2 regions of the uncultured Planococcus sp. genome follow, and region 1 is predicted to be linked to the other one. Evidence: riboswitches for the same ligand, from Rfam matches in the RefSeq annotation. Region 1 holds a riboswitch; the other holds the start of a gene.
The links. A riboswitch is a leader RNA that binds a small molecule or an ion and turns the genes downstream of it on or off. The one in region 1 is predicted to bind cyclic di-GMP.

Region 1 (6,620 bases):
CTTGTTTGGGCATTTTCTACATCTTTCAGTTTCACTGGTCCCATTACATCAATTTCATCACGGATGAGATCTGCACGACGCGTTGACATATTTGCATATATTGCGTCTTTCACTTCATCACTTGCCACTTTCAATGCAAAAGTTAAATTCGTATCGTTAACATCACGAATAACTCGTTGTATAGATCGCGAGTCCAAATTAATAATATCTTCAAAGACGAATAGACGTTTCTTGATTTCCGCGACCAAATCCGGATTCTCTTTTTCCAGCGCTGAAAGGATTGCTCTCTCTGTTCCAAGGTCAATCTTATTCAGTACACGGACAATCGACTCAACTCCGCCGGTTGCCGTGTAATCCTGAGTTCCGGAAGCCGAAAGCTTCCGCTCCAAAATCTGTTCTATCTGAAAGATAACTTCAGGGGACGTGCTTTCCATAAGTGCAATTCTGCGCGCAACCTCTGCTTGTTTTTCACCAGGAAGCTGGGATAGAATTTCGGAAGATTGCTTAGCATCTAAATAGGATAGAACCAACGCAATAGTTTGCGCATGCTCATGCTGCAAAATATTCAATATCTGGTTTGGATCTGCTTTTCTCGCGAAATGAAAAGGTTTCACTTGCAAGCGGTTTGATAATCGTCCAATGGTTTCCATGGCTTTTTCTTTTCCGAGAGCTTTTTCCAAAATACTTCGAGCATAGCCCAGTCCACCCTCATTCAAATAATCCTGGCCTAACATCATGTCATAAAATTCATTGATAATAGCGTCTGTCTGACTGTTTGGTAATTGACGGACGTTCGCAATCTCCATCGTCAATAAATCAATTTCAGCTTCTGTTAATTGTTTAAACAAATCCACCGAAACGTCTGGTCCAAGCCCTACCAGTAAAACCGCCACTTTTTGTACGCCTGTTAATTCCTTTGTCGTTTTAACCATCTATTACTCCCCTATTCATCTGCCATCCATGATCGAAGCAATTTAGCAAAATCTTCAGGTCTTCCTTTAGCAAGTTTTTCAATTGTCTTTTGCTTTGGATTTGATTTCGAATTAAATACAGATAAATCGATTTCTTCTTCAAGTTCTACTTGATTCGACTTGGCCAATGCCTGTTCAAACCCTCCAAAATCATATTCCTCTTCAAAGATTTCTTCTTTTTTCTTTCTGCGAAGCAATAGGACTGCCACAATAATGATGATAAGGAGTACAATTGCTGCACCGATTACAAGAAGAAGATTATTCGGAATCCCTGCCAGGAACGTTGCTTCCGGCTCTTCGTCTTCAACTGCCGGACGCCCCTGGAATTCAGTTGCAAAGACAGAGATTTTATCTTCCAGTTCCGCCTCAGTTGCAGCAAATTCATTCATGCTCAATGAAGTACTCACCGCATTCTTCAATAGATTGCTTATGTCCGTAACGTTTTCCTGCGTTAAACTCGCCGGGTTTTCCGGAACTGGTGGTTCCACACCGACATTGATCGTAATATCATCGATTACATATGGACTCATTTCAATTTGGCGGTTGATCCGGTTGACTTCACTGTTGATCCGTTCTTCGGTCCGTTCGGATTCACTGTTGCCGGCACCATCCACACCAGGATAATTAGCAACTTCTGTTTCACCGGTTCCAGCCGCATCTTCTATCACTGTGCCTTCACTTGAATACGTTTCAACGATCCGTTCCACACTGATATCCAAGCCTTCATTGTTCTCGATATCGATAGGTTCAACCAACTGTTCTTCCCGCTTTTCTTTCGTGAAATCGATGTTCGTCATAACAGAGACAACCACTTTGTCCTGACCGAGAAGCAAGCCGAGCATTTGCTGCAGCTCCCGCTGAATATCCTGTTCGATGCCTTTTTGAATTTCACGATGCTGTTGGTAAACCGACAGATTGGTATCTGCCTGGTTGGCATCCTGTACTTCAAACACCTGGCCATTCTGATCCATGATGACAATCTGCTCAGCTGGTAAACTCGGTACCGATTTGCTGATCAAATGATACAATCCATTTATTTGTTTCTGATCCAATTGGAATGTCGAATCGCCTGTAACAACGATGGAAGCTGTTGAAGTCTGCTCTTCGTCGGTAATCCAAACATTTTCCTTCGGCAGCGTAATCATGACATTCGCTTCCGTCACACCATCAATCTGTTGAATTAAATACGCCAGTTCATTTTGCATGGCATCCCGCTCCACCACATCAAAATGGCGATCGGTCATTCCGAGACCCATGTTTTCACTGAATATGCCATAGTTCACATTGCCGTTTTTCGGTATGCCTTCCGCAGCCAAACTGACCTTCAAATTGGCCAAATGCTCTTGCGGCACACTGATCGTCTTGCCGTCGGCCGATACTTCCACCGGAATAGCCTGTTCTTCAATCGCGGTCTTGATTTCCCCCGCTTCCGCTGCGGTCAAATTTGAATACAGCACCGAAAAATCGGAGCGGCTGCTGAGAAAAACAAAGACAATCAAGACCAGCAAAGTGATAATAAATGAGCCGATTACAGACCATTTTGTTACAGGAGAAAAACTGGTCCATGACTCACGCAACTTCGTTTTATATGTCGAAAACTTCTCTTTCATCTAGTCATCATCCCGCCGGTTCTCATCATACTTGCATTCTCATCACTTCTTGATAAGCCTCGACAACCTTATTGCGGACCTGCATCGTCATCTGCAGCGACAAGCTGGCTTTTTGCGAAGCGATCATGACTTCATGTATATCCTGTACTTCTCCTGTCACCAATTGATTGGTCATTTTATCCGATTCGTTTTGTGCTTTGCTCACTTCTTTTAACGCATCTTTGAATATTTCCCCAAACCCTTCTACTTTGTTTTCGGGTTTCATTTTATCGAACAATTGATTTTGGATAAAAGGCGTCTGAATCTGGCTTATTTTTTCCATGGTGCCTCCTTAATGATTTAATGAGTTATTTTCCAATCTCTAAAGCTTTCATAAACATGCTTTTTGAAGCATTCAACGCTGTGACGTTGGCTTCATAGGAGCGGGTTGCGGACATCAAGTCCACCATTTCTTTCAATGGATCGACATTGGATGAACGGACATAGCCATCTTCTCCAGCATCCGGATGTTCTGGATCATAAGCCATCGTGAATGGTGTCTCGTCTTCTCTGATTTCCGAGACTTTAACACCAGAAACAGTTGTATTTCCTTTATTGATCACTGACTGAAGCTGATTGGCAAAAGGTGATGCACCGCTTTGTGACAGTTCTACCGTTTTCCGGCGGTACGGCATCCATTCGCCGTCCACCAATTCGGCGCGGTTGGTATTGGCGTTTGCAATATTGGCAGATACGACGTCCATGCGCAGTCGGTTGGCTGTCAGTCCGGAAGAACTGATATTAAATCCGTTAAACAAACTCATCTTTTTTATCTCCCTCCATTAATAACAGAGCTTAGACTATTGAGTTTCCCATTTACTCGTTCAGTGACAGCGTTGTACCACAACTGGTTTTTTGCTAGTTCAGCCATTTCAACATCCATGTCCACATTATTGCCGTTGTTATTGTATTTAGTGGAGTTGTTTGTCAAAACTTCCGTTTTTGTCATTGATCGTTCATTGCTGAACGACAGGTGTTGCTCGTTTGTTTTATAACTCGAAAGGCTTTGCTGATTCATTGCCGTATCTAAAGCCGCTTGAAAATCGACTTTTTTACTTTTGTAATTAGCCGTGTCCACATTGGCGATATTTGCTGAATGCACTCGTTGCCTTAAAGTTGACGCCGACAGCGCTTGTTCCATCGTTTCAAGGGATTTAGGGAATATACTCATTGATAAACTCCTTTTTTTTACATTTTATTTTAATAAAAATCCACCTTAAAAAAAGGTGGATTTTTATAAATCTACCATTTTTGGTAACCCGGCTGCCATATACACTGTGTAGTTAGGCCCGTGGCTTTGCGTCTTTATCTTTCGAATAAGTTTGCCATTATCACAATGATTTAATCTATTTTATTTTCAAACTCGTCATTTCGTACTATTTTCAAAAATTAATAACAACGTGATAGTATCATGTTTATATAATTTTGTATATTTTTCTTTTAAATGTTTTTTTAATGTTAAATTTTCCATATTAATCTAAAAGTCTCTATTTATATTCCATTTTAAATGTTATGCTACGCGAGAAATAATGAAATAGTTTTTGAGAGGAAGAACTCATATGTTTCGTGGATTATATACTGCTACATCAGGAATGATGGCCAATAATAGGATGCAACAGGTCTTAACCAATAACCTATCAAATGCCAGTACTCCCGGTTTCAAAGAAGATCAAACAGTCATGCGCGCTTTTCCCGATCAGTTGATTAAAGCAATTGAAGCTGGTAAAAAAGGTACAATAGTCCCCCAAAATATTGGGACTTTGACCACGGGTGTATATGCTCAGGAAGGAATTCCTTCTTTTTTGCAAGGACCTTTAAAAGAAACCGGTAATTTGACGGATTTGGTGCTGATGGATGAATTATTGCCTGCAAATCCGGAAACCCAGAAAAAAGGAACTATGGTTTTTGCAGTAGCTGCAGATAATGATGAAGTGCGCTACACGAAAAACGGAACCTTCGCCGTGAATGCCGAAGGGACATTGACAACCAGCGATGGATTCGCAGTCTTGGATGCAAATCAGCAACCGATTCAAGTTGGTTCAACTGACTTCACAGTACAGGATAATGGACAAATTATGTTAGCGGATGGCACACAAGCCGGCCGTCTATGGATTGGCCATACTGAAAATCCGGACCAATTTGTAAAAGAAGGACAGAACCTTTTGCAATGGGCCGGAGATCCGGAAGGCACTCCACAATTCTTTGATAATGTTGCTTTGCTGAATAATACGGAGAGCTTTGTAAAACAAGGATTTATCGAACAATCGAATGTTGACTTGACCCAGACGATGACAGACATGATGACGACTTACCGAGGTTTTGAATCGAACCAAAAAGTGATACAAGCCTATGATCGCAGTATGGAAAAAGCCGTCAATGAAATCGGTCGCGTATAAGGAGGAATTGGTTTTCAGTGAGTATCCAAATGAATACAGCAAGCAATACCATGGCTGAACTGCAAAAAAAGATTGACTTGATCGGCAATAACATTGCCAATGTAAATACCAATGGCTATAAACGCCAAGAAGCGAGTTTTTCTGATGCACTTGTACAATCCATTGAAAAGCAAGTTGGTCAGCAAAACGAAGTTGGACGAACTACACCTTATGGATTGCGCATCGGTGCCGGTGCAATTCTTTCCCAAACTGCAACCCGTAATGAGCAAGGCTCTATTCGACAAACAGATCGCCCGCTCGATTTTGTGATCCAGGGCGATTCCGCATATTTCCGTGTTGCATCAGAAGACAATACCTTTTATACAAAAGAAGGCTCTTTTCAGGTACAACCAATCTTGAATTCAAATCAAGTAAGCCTTGTTACTGCGAACGGAGATGCCGTTCTTGGAGCCAATAATCAGCCGATCACTTTTGATGCTGATTATGATTCCATCCAGTTAAATGGAAATGGGGCTTTGGAAATCTCCTTTAAAGATCCCAATAAACAACCAGTTGAAATCCAATTGGGCATCGCACAAATAAACCGGCCCAATTCTCTCGAAAAAATTGGCGGTAACCGTTTCAGCCTGACGGGTACCGAAGCAGAACAACTCGTCAACGGCAATTTGCAGCTGATTGATTTATCGCAGCAAAATGACGGTTCCATCTCTATTAAGCAAGGCGCTTTGGAAGCCTCCAATGTTGACCTTACCGATGAAATGACTGAATTAATTTCCACCCAGCGATTGTTTCAATCACAAGGAAGAGCCATTTCCTATGCTGATGATATGATGGGCTTGGTCAATACAATAAAAGGATAACGAAAAAAGAGCAGATGCCCCGCGGGCGTCTGCTCTTTCGCAATTTAATTCCTTTATCTTAAAAAGTCCATTAAACTCGGCTGGATTATTTTTGATGATGCAGCGAGGCTTGCTTGGTAGACGCTTTCTTCGCTTGTTAACTTGATGATGGCTTCAGCATAGTCGGTATCCTGCAATGTTGACAGCATGGATTTGAGCTCCAAGTTGCTGTCCAACAAGCGATTCTCCACCGCTTCCAAACGATTTTGGCGACCCCCATTTTCGGCTGTTACCGTCAGAAGCCGTTCAATTCCACCATCGATCTTATCCAAGTCCACTTTTTCATCAGATTTCAAGCTATTCACCATTTCATTCAAAGTCTGAAACAAGTTTGTTTCGTCATTAGCATTCCCAAATAATTTATCTGGCGTGACGCTCGCTTCTATAGTGACGTTATCGCCAATAACAATCGTTTTTGCAGCCACTTCAAAAGTTGTCGTTAGATAAGAATCGGATTTCGGATACGGTGCTTGGTCAGTATTTTTTCCGTTGAACAAAAAGTCTCCATTTACTTTTGTATTAGCGAATTCTCTCACTTGTTCGGTCAATTGTTCAACTTCTGCTGCAATCGCTTTTCTGTCTGAATCGGACAAAGTGTCGGTATTACTTTGAACGCCCAGTTCCCTCACACGCTGCATAACATTGACCATCGCATTAATATTTTGATCGGTTTCTTCCATCCATAATTTCGCTTCGCCAGCATTT
Region 2 (6,620 bases), on a different contig from region 1:
CGACAGGTCTTTACTTTCAATCGCGGCATCCATCAACCGCACTTCCTGCAAAGTGGCACAAGCACGGATGCATTGGCGAAATTCTTCATCCCTTTTGCTGATTTTCTTGAAATGCTGATAAATGTCTTCCTTTAAGGAAAAAAGCCGGAAATCTTCGATGAAATACAACGCATTGATGCGCTCTGCCCATTGGCCTTTTTTCAGCATATGACGATAATATTCCGTTAAATGCTTTTCTGCCAATCTATGGATACGTGCTTTCTGTTCGCCCTGAAAACCTTCGGATGCAAATTCATCAAGCATGGTTTCCATCAATTTGAACCGGTTTTTCTTCGCAGCAGGCAAACCAGGCTCAGTTTCATGCGAACCTTCTATATACTGCCGGAATTGAGGCTTTAACGTCTCCATTGTTTCTTTTATGCTGTGTTCAACAGCCAAGTTTTTCATTTTCCAGGCGATCAGCAAAGCCAAAATCAGGAGTTGAATCCCCAATAAGCTGAAAACAACCGATATAAATACCTCTATCATTCATCAAATCTCCTTTTTGAAGTGCTTTCAGCAGTTTTTATATAAAAATTTCTAAATAATATTCATAATTGATAATTTATGGATATTGTAACACATCCATACTATTTAACTATAAGAAAAAGCAGCCTGGTTCAGCCGAATCGGCCAACCTTGCTGCTTTTCATCCCTTTATGGAGCCATCGCCTTCCAACTGTCCACGTGATGGATCGCAATACCGCCAAACCCTTTTACCCCAGTATAATGGGCGGATACTTTGGCCAACTCGACTTTCATGAAAGTTTCTCCTTCTTCATAGAAAGAGATGGAATCTCCTTCATCAGTCTTGTCGGTTTCAACTCCCACCACTACGGGTTTCCCGTACTTTACTCCATAAGCAATTTCGTTTTTCACCAGTTCTGTAATCATGGCTGCTGAATCCCGATAAGCCATGAGGGTAACGCTGTGCGTGTTGGCAATCACCCATTCAGCGAGCACACCTTTGCCGTAGGTATTTTTATAGGAAATTTCATCGAACCAGAAAGGCAGATCCACTTCAATCGGCAAGTTCAGCGCAGCTGTGCTGGATTTTGCTTTTGTCAGCAAAGCTTGATAAGACTTAACGGTTGCTGCACGGTTTGTATTCCAGCCGCTGTAAAGATACGGTTCAACATCCAAGTGAACGCCCGAAAATCTTTGGGCCGGCCCAGAATCCCGCTGATAAAGCGATAACCAGGACATCAACTGATCCTGCTGTACAAAACCTTTCGGTGCCACCCAGTCAGGTGCCCCATCCAATGCGTAAATAGCCATTCCTGCTGATCGCGCTTTTTCAATAAAGCTCTGATAACTACTGGCCGGAATATCGGCATCGATCTGCACATAGACTTTGTTTACATCTTTACTCTCCAGAAAAGCCAGTGTTCCCGCTTCATCATTGTAGATCATCCAAGGATTCCATAACCAAGTCGCTTTGGTTTCCACCTCAGTCGCCTGTGCTTCAATCCCATGTTGCGTCAGCATAAACAACAGCCATACACCTGCTATCATCAGTTTTTTCATTTTCCCATATCCTCTCGTTCTGATAGCCGTGGCTCACAGAACGAGGCCGAGGCAACCTGACAACCCTGCGTTTTTCAACGGGTAGGCTCATGGCTTTGCGTCCTTCCCTTTCAGTGAAGTTTGCCTTTTCCAGATTTTCATTATTATATGTCAAATAATTCAAATGCGCCATCTTTTTTTAACTCTTTCCAAAATGACGATTTAGCGCAATAATCAACAATAGGATTTCTGAATTTCCTGTACAGAAGGAGTGAACCCCATGTCTACAGCATTATTCGAAGATGAAATCACCCTGGCGCTGATCAAGACCATGAAAGAGGGAAAAATAATGGAGTTCCAGGACATTCTGGATGAGCTCCAGCCCTACGATATGGCGATCCAATACCGGCACCTGCCGGACAAGCACCGCAATAAATTCCTGCTTTATTTGACGATCCGCCAATTGACGGAATTGATGCAGGAACTTTCCAAAAATGAACAAATCGATATTCTTCATAAATTGGGTCTCGAAAAGTCGTCCCAGGTCCTTGATCGCATGGACAACGACGATTTGGCCCTGCTATTGGCCGATTTGGAACCGGAACGCATTGAAGAACTATTATCGCAGATCAATCAGGACGATTCACAATTTGTTAAAAGCACGATGACTTACCCACCTGAAACGGCAGGCCGCTTGATGAATAACCGATATGTTTGGATTCCACGCCATTACACGATCCGTGAAGCGGTCGATAAGATTAAGCTGTTTGCCGATTTGGCGGAATACCTAAACTATCTTTATGTCGTAGATGAGGATAAGAAGCTGGTCGGCGTCGTTTCCTATAAGGACCTGATCCTCGGAAACCTTGACGATAAAATTGAAGAAGTCATGTACAATCGCGTCGTCAAAGCCGATGTCTTGACCGACCAGGAAGATGCCGCACAATTGATCAGCCGTTATGATTTTGTCACGCTGCCGATTGTTGAAAAGGATGACAAGCTGGTTGGTGTCATCACTGTTGATGACATTATCGATGTCGTTATGCAGGAAGCGAATGAAGATATTGAAAAACTATCAGCTTCAGGAAAGTCGATCGACTTCAATACGCCAGCTTTGGTTGCTGCCTATCGCCGCCTGCCCTGGCTGATCCTTCTATTGTTTATCGGGCTATTTTCCGGCGGTATCATCAGCCGTTTTGAAGAAACGCTGCAGACGGTTGTCGCTTTAACTTTCTTTATGCCGATGATTGCCGGCATGACAGGGAATACGGGAACGCAATCCCTGTCTGTAGTGGTCCGTGGACTGGCTTCACAAAAGTTGAATACCAAGCAGACCATCAACCTGATCTTTAGGGAATTATGGGTCGGCATCATCATCGGCGCTATCTGCTCCGTGCTTATTTTGCTGATTGCTTATGTGTGGCAGGGTAATTTCGTATTGGGCATTGTGGTCGGCGGCTCGCTGTTGATGACCTTAATCATCGGAACTTTGGCTGGAACCATCATTCCTCTTGTCCTGTACAGATTCAATATCGATCCGGCTGTGGCATCCGGTCCTTTAATCACGACAATCAACGATATCCTGTCTTTGCTGATTTATTTTGGTATGGCTACTTTATTCATTTCTCAACTGCTTTAAAGGGCATCGCTCCTCCTCACGTGCTTAAAGTTCCTTTTCTCAAGCAATTATCTTTATCCTAAGTAAGTTACTAGGTATAATAAGTCTTAATTGAAGGAGGCGAGCCCGTGACTATTCCGAAACCCCTTGTACAGACCAATCAGGCTTTTATCGTCATTACCGTATTAACGGCACTTCTGCTCCACCCGGCCATTCTGCTATTGCCGTTTGCTGTCGGCGTTTATACACTGATCACCAAGAAAAACCCGGTGATTCAATTCAGCCGCCGCTTTTTGAAAAAACCGATGGCGAGCTATCAGCAGGAAGATAAAGATCAGCAGCTTTTCAATCAATGGATAGCAACGATCTGCTTAGGGCTGTCACTTCTTTTCTTCTCTGTGGGCATTCCACTGGCCGCCTATGCTTTCGCCATCATGGTCATTGTCGCAGCAGGCGTGGCGCTCATGGGGTATTGCATCGGCTGCACCATCCGCTATCGCTATATGATGTGGAAACACAATCGAACAAAAGCACAGGTATAAAACGAAACCTAAAATAAAACCGCTGGAGAAAAATCAATGATTTTTCTCCAGCGGTTTTGCTTTGTATGTGATTCCCCCTAGGTAACAGCGACTTTTAGGAGATTGTGAAAAGTCTTTTGGATTTTTTTTGAAAAGAAAAATTGTTTTATTCCATTAATAGAGCTTACTGTCCAAGTTGAGTGAAATACTGTCCAAACTCGGCACAATACTGTCCGCAAGCTAAAATGCTTCCGGAATGAGGGAGTCGCGCTCATGAACTATCTATTGCCTTGGATATATGATGTGGAAGCACAATCGAACAGCATAAGAAAAAGACCGGAAGCGATGAGCTTCCGGTCTTTTTTGTCTATCATAAATTTCTTATTTTACTTGGCCATTGCCGCGGACGATGTATTTTGTCGAAGTTAAAGCAGGCAGTCCCATAGGTCCGCGCGCGTGGAGCTTCTGTGTACTGATGCCGATCTCGGCACCAAAACCAAATTCAAAACCGTCCGTAAAACGGGTAGAGGCGTTATGGTAAACCGCGGCTGCATCAATTTCCATAAAGAATTGATCGACATTTGCGGAATTGGACGAAATGATGGCTTCCGAATGTTTGGTTCCGTAAGTGTTGATATGCTGAACCGCTTCAGTTACATCATCAACAATTTTCATAGACACTTCCAGTCCCAGGTATTCTGTTCCCCAATCCGCTTCTTCTGCAGGTATGACATTAGGAGAGAGTTTTTGCGCGACCTCATCTCCATGGATTTCCACCTGATTTTCCTGCAATGCTGCCATCAATTCCGGCAAATGCTGTTCCGCCCAGTTTTTATGGACCAGAATGCTTTCACAGGAATTACAGACTGAAGGCCGCTGTGTTTTGGCATTCAGCGCAATTTCGATGGCCATTTTGACATCTGCTGTCTCATCGATATAGATATGGCAATTGCCTGCACCAGTTTCCAATACTGGGACCGTAGAGTTTTGGACCACTGTTTGAATCAGCTTAGCGCCTCCGCGAGGAATCAGCACATCCAGGTATTGGTTCAACTTGAACATATGGGAAGCCGCTTCCCTGCTTGTATCCTCCAGCAATTGAACGGACTCAACCGGCAAATCACTTTTTTCAAGCGCACGGTGGATAACAGAAACAATGGCTTTATTGGAATGGATTGCTGTAGAACTGCCGCGCAGGACCACCGCATTCCCGGTTTTCAGGCATAAACTGGAGGCGTCAACCGTGACATTGGGACGCGCTTCGTAGATCATGCCGACAACACCTAATGGCACACGGATTTTCGACATCGTTAAACCGTTGGGCCGCTCCCATTTCTCGAGCACCTCACCGACAGGATCCGTGAGTTTCGTCAATTGAATCAAAGCATCGGCTATATCTGCTAACCGCACTTGATCCAGTTTCAAACGGTCCACCAAAGAGTCACTCATTCCATTTTGGCGTCCCGCTTCAATGTCTTTCTTGTTTTCTTCCAGAATATAAGCCTGCTCTTCAAGTAGTTGAGCTGAAATTAAACGAAGCGCGTTATTTTTTTGCTTGGTCGTCGACTTCGCCAATACTGCGGAAGCCTGTTTCGCCTGTTTCGCTTTCTGGACTAGTTCACTTTTCTCGATTTGCTGTTCTTGAAGAAGTTCGGTCATTCATGATACCCCTTTCGGTTTTGCGTTAATCAAACACCCATTTTTGTTTTTACGCCAATATAGGTCCCATCACCTTTGCCCCGGAAAATATCGACCAGTTTTTCACTGCCTGTTCCAGAACCGATGAACACTTGAACACCTAAAGCCAAGGCCGTACGTGCTGCTTCGAGTTTTGACTTCATGCCGCCTGTTCCGACATCAGAACCCACAGAAGATGTGGCTTCTATTAATTCATTAGGGATTGTATCAAGATGAAGGTATTTATGAGCTTGAGGATTGGTTCTTGGATTGTCCTGATAAATGCCGTTGATGTCTGTTAAAATCATAAGGAAATCTGCGTGGACGAGCCCGCTTACCAATGCCGACAGCATATCATTGTCTCCAAACGTCAGCTCTTTCACTGACACCGAATCGTTTTCATTGATGATCGGCATAACGTTTCGTTCCAATAGTTTTGAAATCGTGTCATTGGCATTTTTATAGAGATCTTTCGTCAATAGCAGCTGTGCAGCCACAATGCTGTGTTTTTTGCATTCATCTGCATACGCCTGCAACAAAAGGCTTTGGCCCACTGCTGCCGCCGACTGCTTATCGACTACTGTATCTGGACGTGATAAATAGCCCATGCTTGTACACCCTGCAGCGACTGCTCCAGACGATATCAATATTACTTCATGCCCGTCTTCTTTTAAGCGAGCCAGTGCATCCACATGCTCGCGCAACTTATCGATCGACAGTTTACCACGCTCATCTGTCAATGAACTACTGCCTATTTTCACAACAATTCTCTTCTTCTCCACGTGCAATCACCACCCGATTTTGATAAATAAAAAAAATTCTTCCATTTCATTCAAAAGCGGAAGAACCATGCCTCCGTGTCTATGTTCTCTTCAACTGTTTTCATCGAATCTGTTTAATAGAGTTATTATGCACTGTTTTGCATTTTAAGTCAATCCGATAAATTATTTTTTCCAGCATAAATGGATTTAACAAACTTTCACATACACCATAAATGAATATTTATGCATTATATTGAAAGTGTCTTATACTGTTCTCCCGAAAAATCTGTACTCAGGATTCATGAGATTAAGATAGTTAATTCCAATTTTTCAATTTAAAATGAAAATTCGAATTTTGATTGAAGTAATAGCTTAACATAGTTTATCCTTCATTGAAACCGGGTTCCGGATACAAGAGCCGATTACGGTGGTCATCAGCAACTCTATTAATCGTTATACAAATGCTTCTCCTCTTCTTTTAAAAATATGTATATATAG

Region 2: it holds a riboswitch for cyclic di-GMP, as region 1 does, so the genes downstream of both, Q0785_RS14930 (amidase) here and flgB (flagellar basal body rod protein FlgB) in region 1, are expected to answer to the same signal.

Annotation. Positions count from the first base shown of each region.
Region 1 is NZ_CANMXD010000006.1:187,023-193,642, forward strand. Features, by position in the region: gene fliG (flagellar motor switch protein FliG) at 1-932, opposite strand, end outside; gene fliF (flagellar basal-body MS-ring/collar protein FliF) at 944-2,581, opposite strand; gene fliE (flagellar hook-basal body complex protein FliE) at 2,607-2,903, opposite strand; gene flgC (flagellar basal body rod protein FlgC) at 2,929-3,384, opposite strand; gene flgB (flagellar basal body rod protein FlgB) at 3,390-3,791, opposite strand; cyclic di-GMP riboswitch class I at 3,871-3,957, opposite strand; gene Q0785_RS11165 (flagellar hook-basal body protein) at 4,180-5,016, shown strand; gene Q0785_RS11170 (flagellar hook-basal body protein) at 5,034-5,876, shown strand; gene flgL (flagellar hook-associated protein FlgL) at 5,930-6,620, opposite strand, start outside.
Region 2 is NZ_CANMXD010000010.1:91,354-97,973, forward strand. Features, by position in the region: gene Q0785_RS14925 (hypothetical protein) at 1-528, opposite strand, end outside; gene Q0785_RS14930 (amidase) at 697-1,566, opposite strand; cyclic di-GMP riboswitch class I at 1,614-1,701, opposite strand; gene mgtE (magnesium transporter) at 1,826-3,184, shown strand; gene Q0785_RS14940 (DUF4395 domain-containing protein) at 3,292-3,705, shown strand; gene Q0785_RS14945 (glutamate-5-semialdehyde dehydrogenase) at 4,066-5,343, opposite strand; gene proB (glutamate 5-kinase) at 5,373-6,143, opposite strand.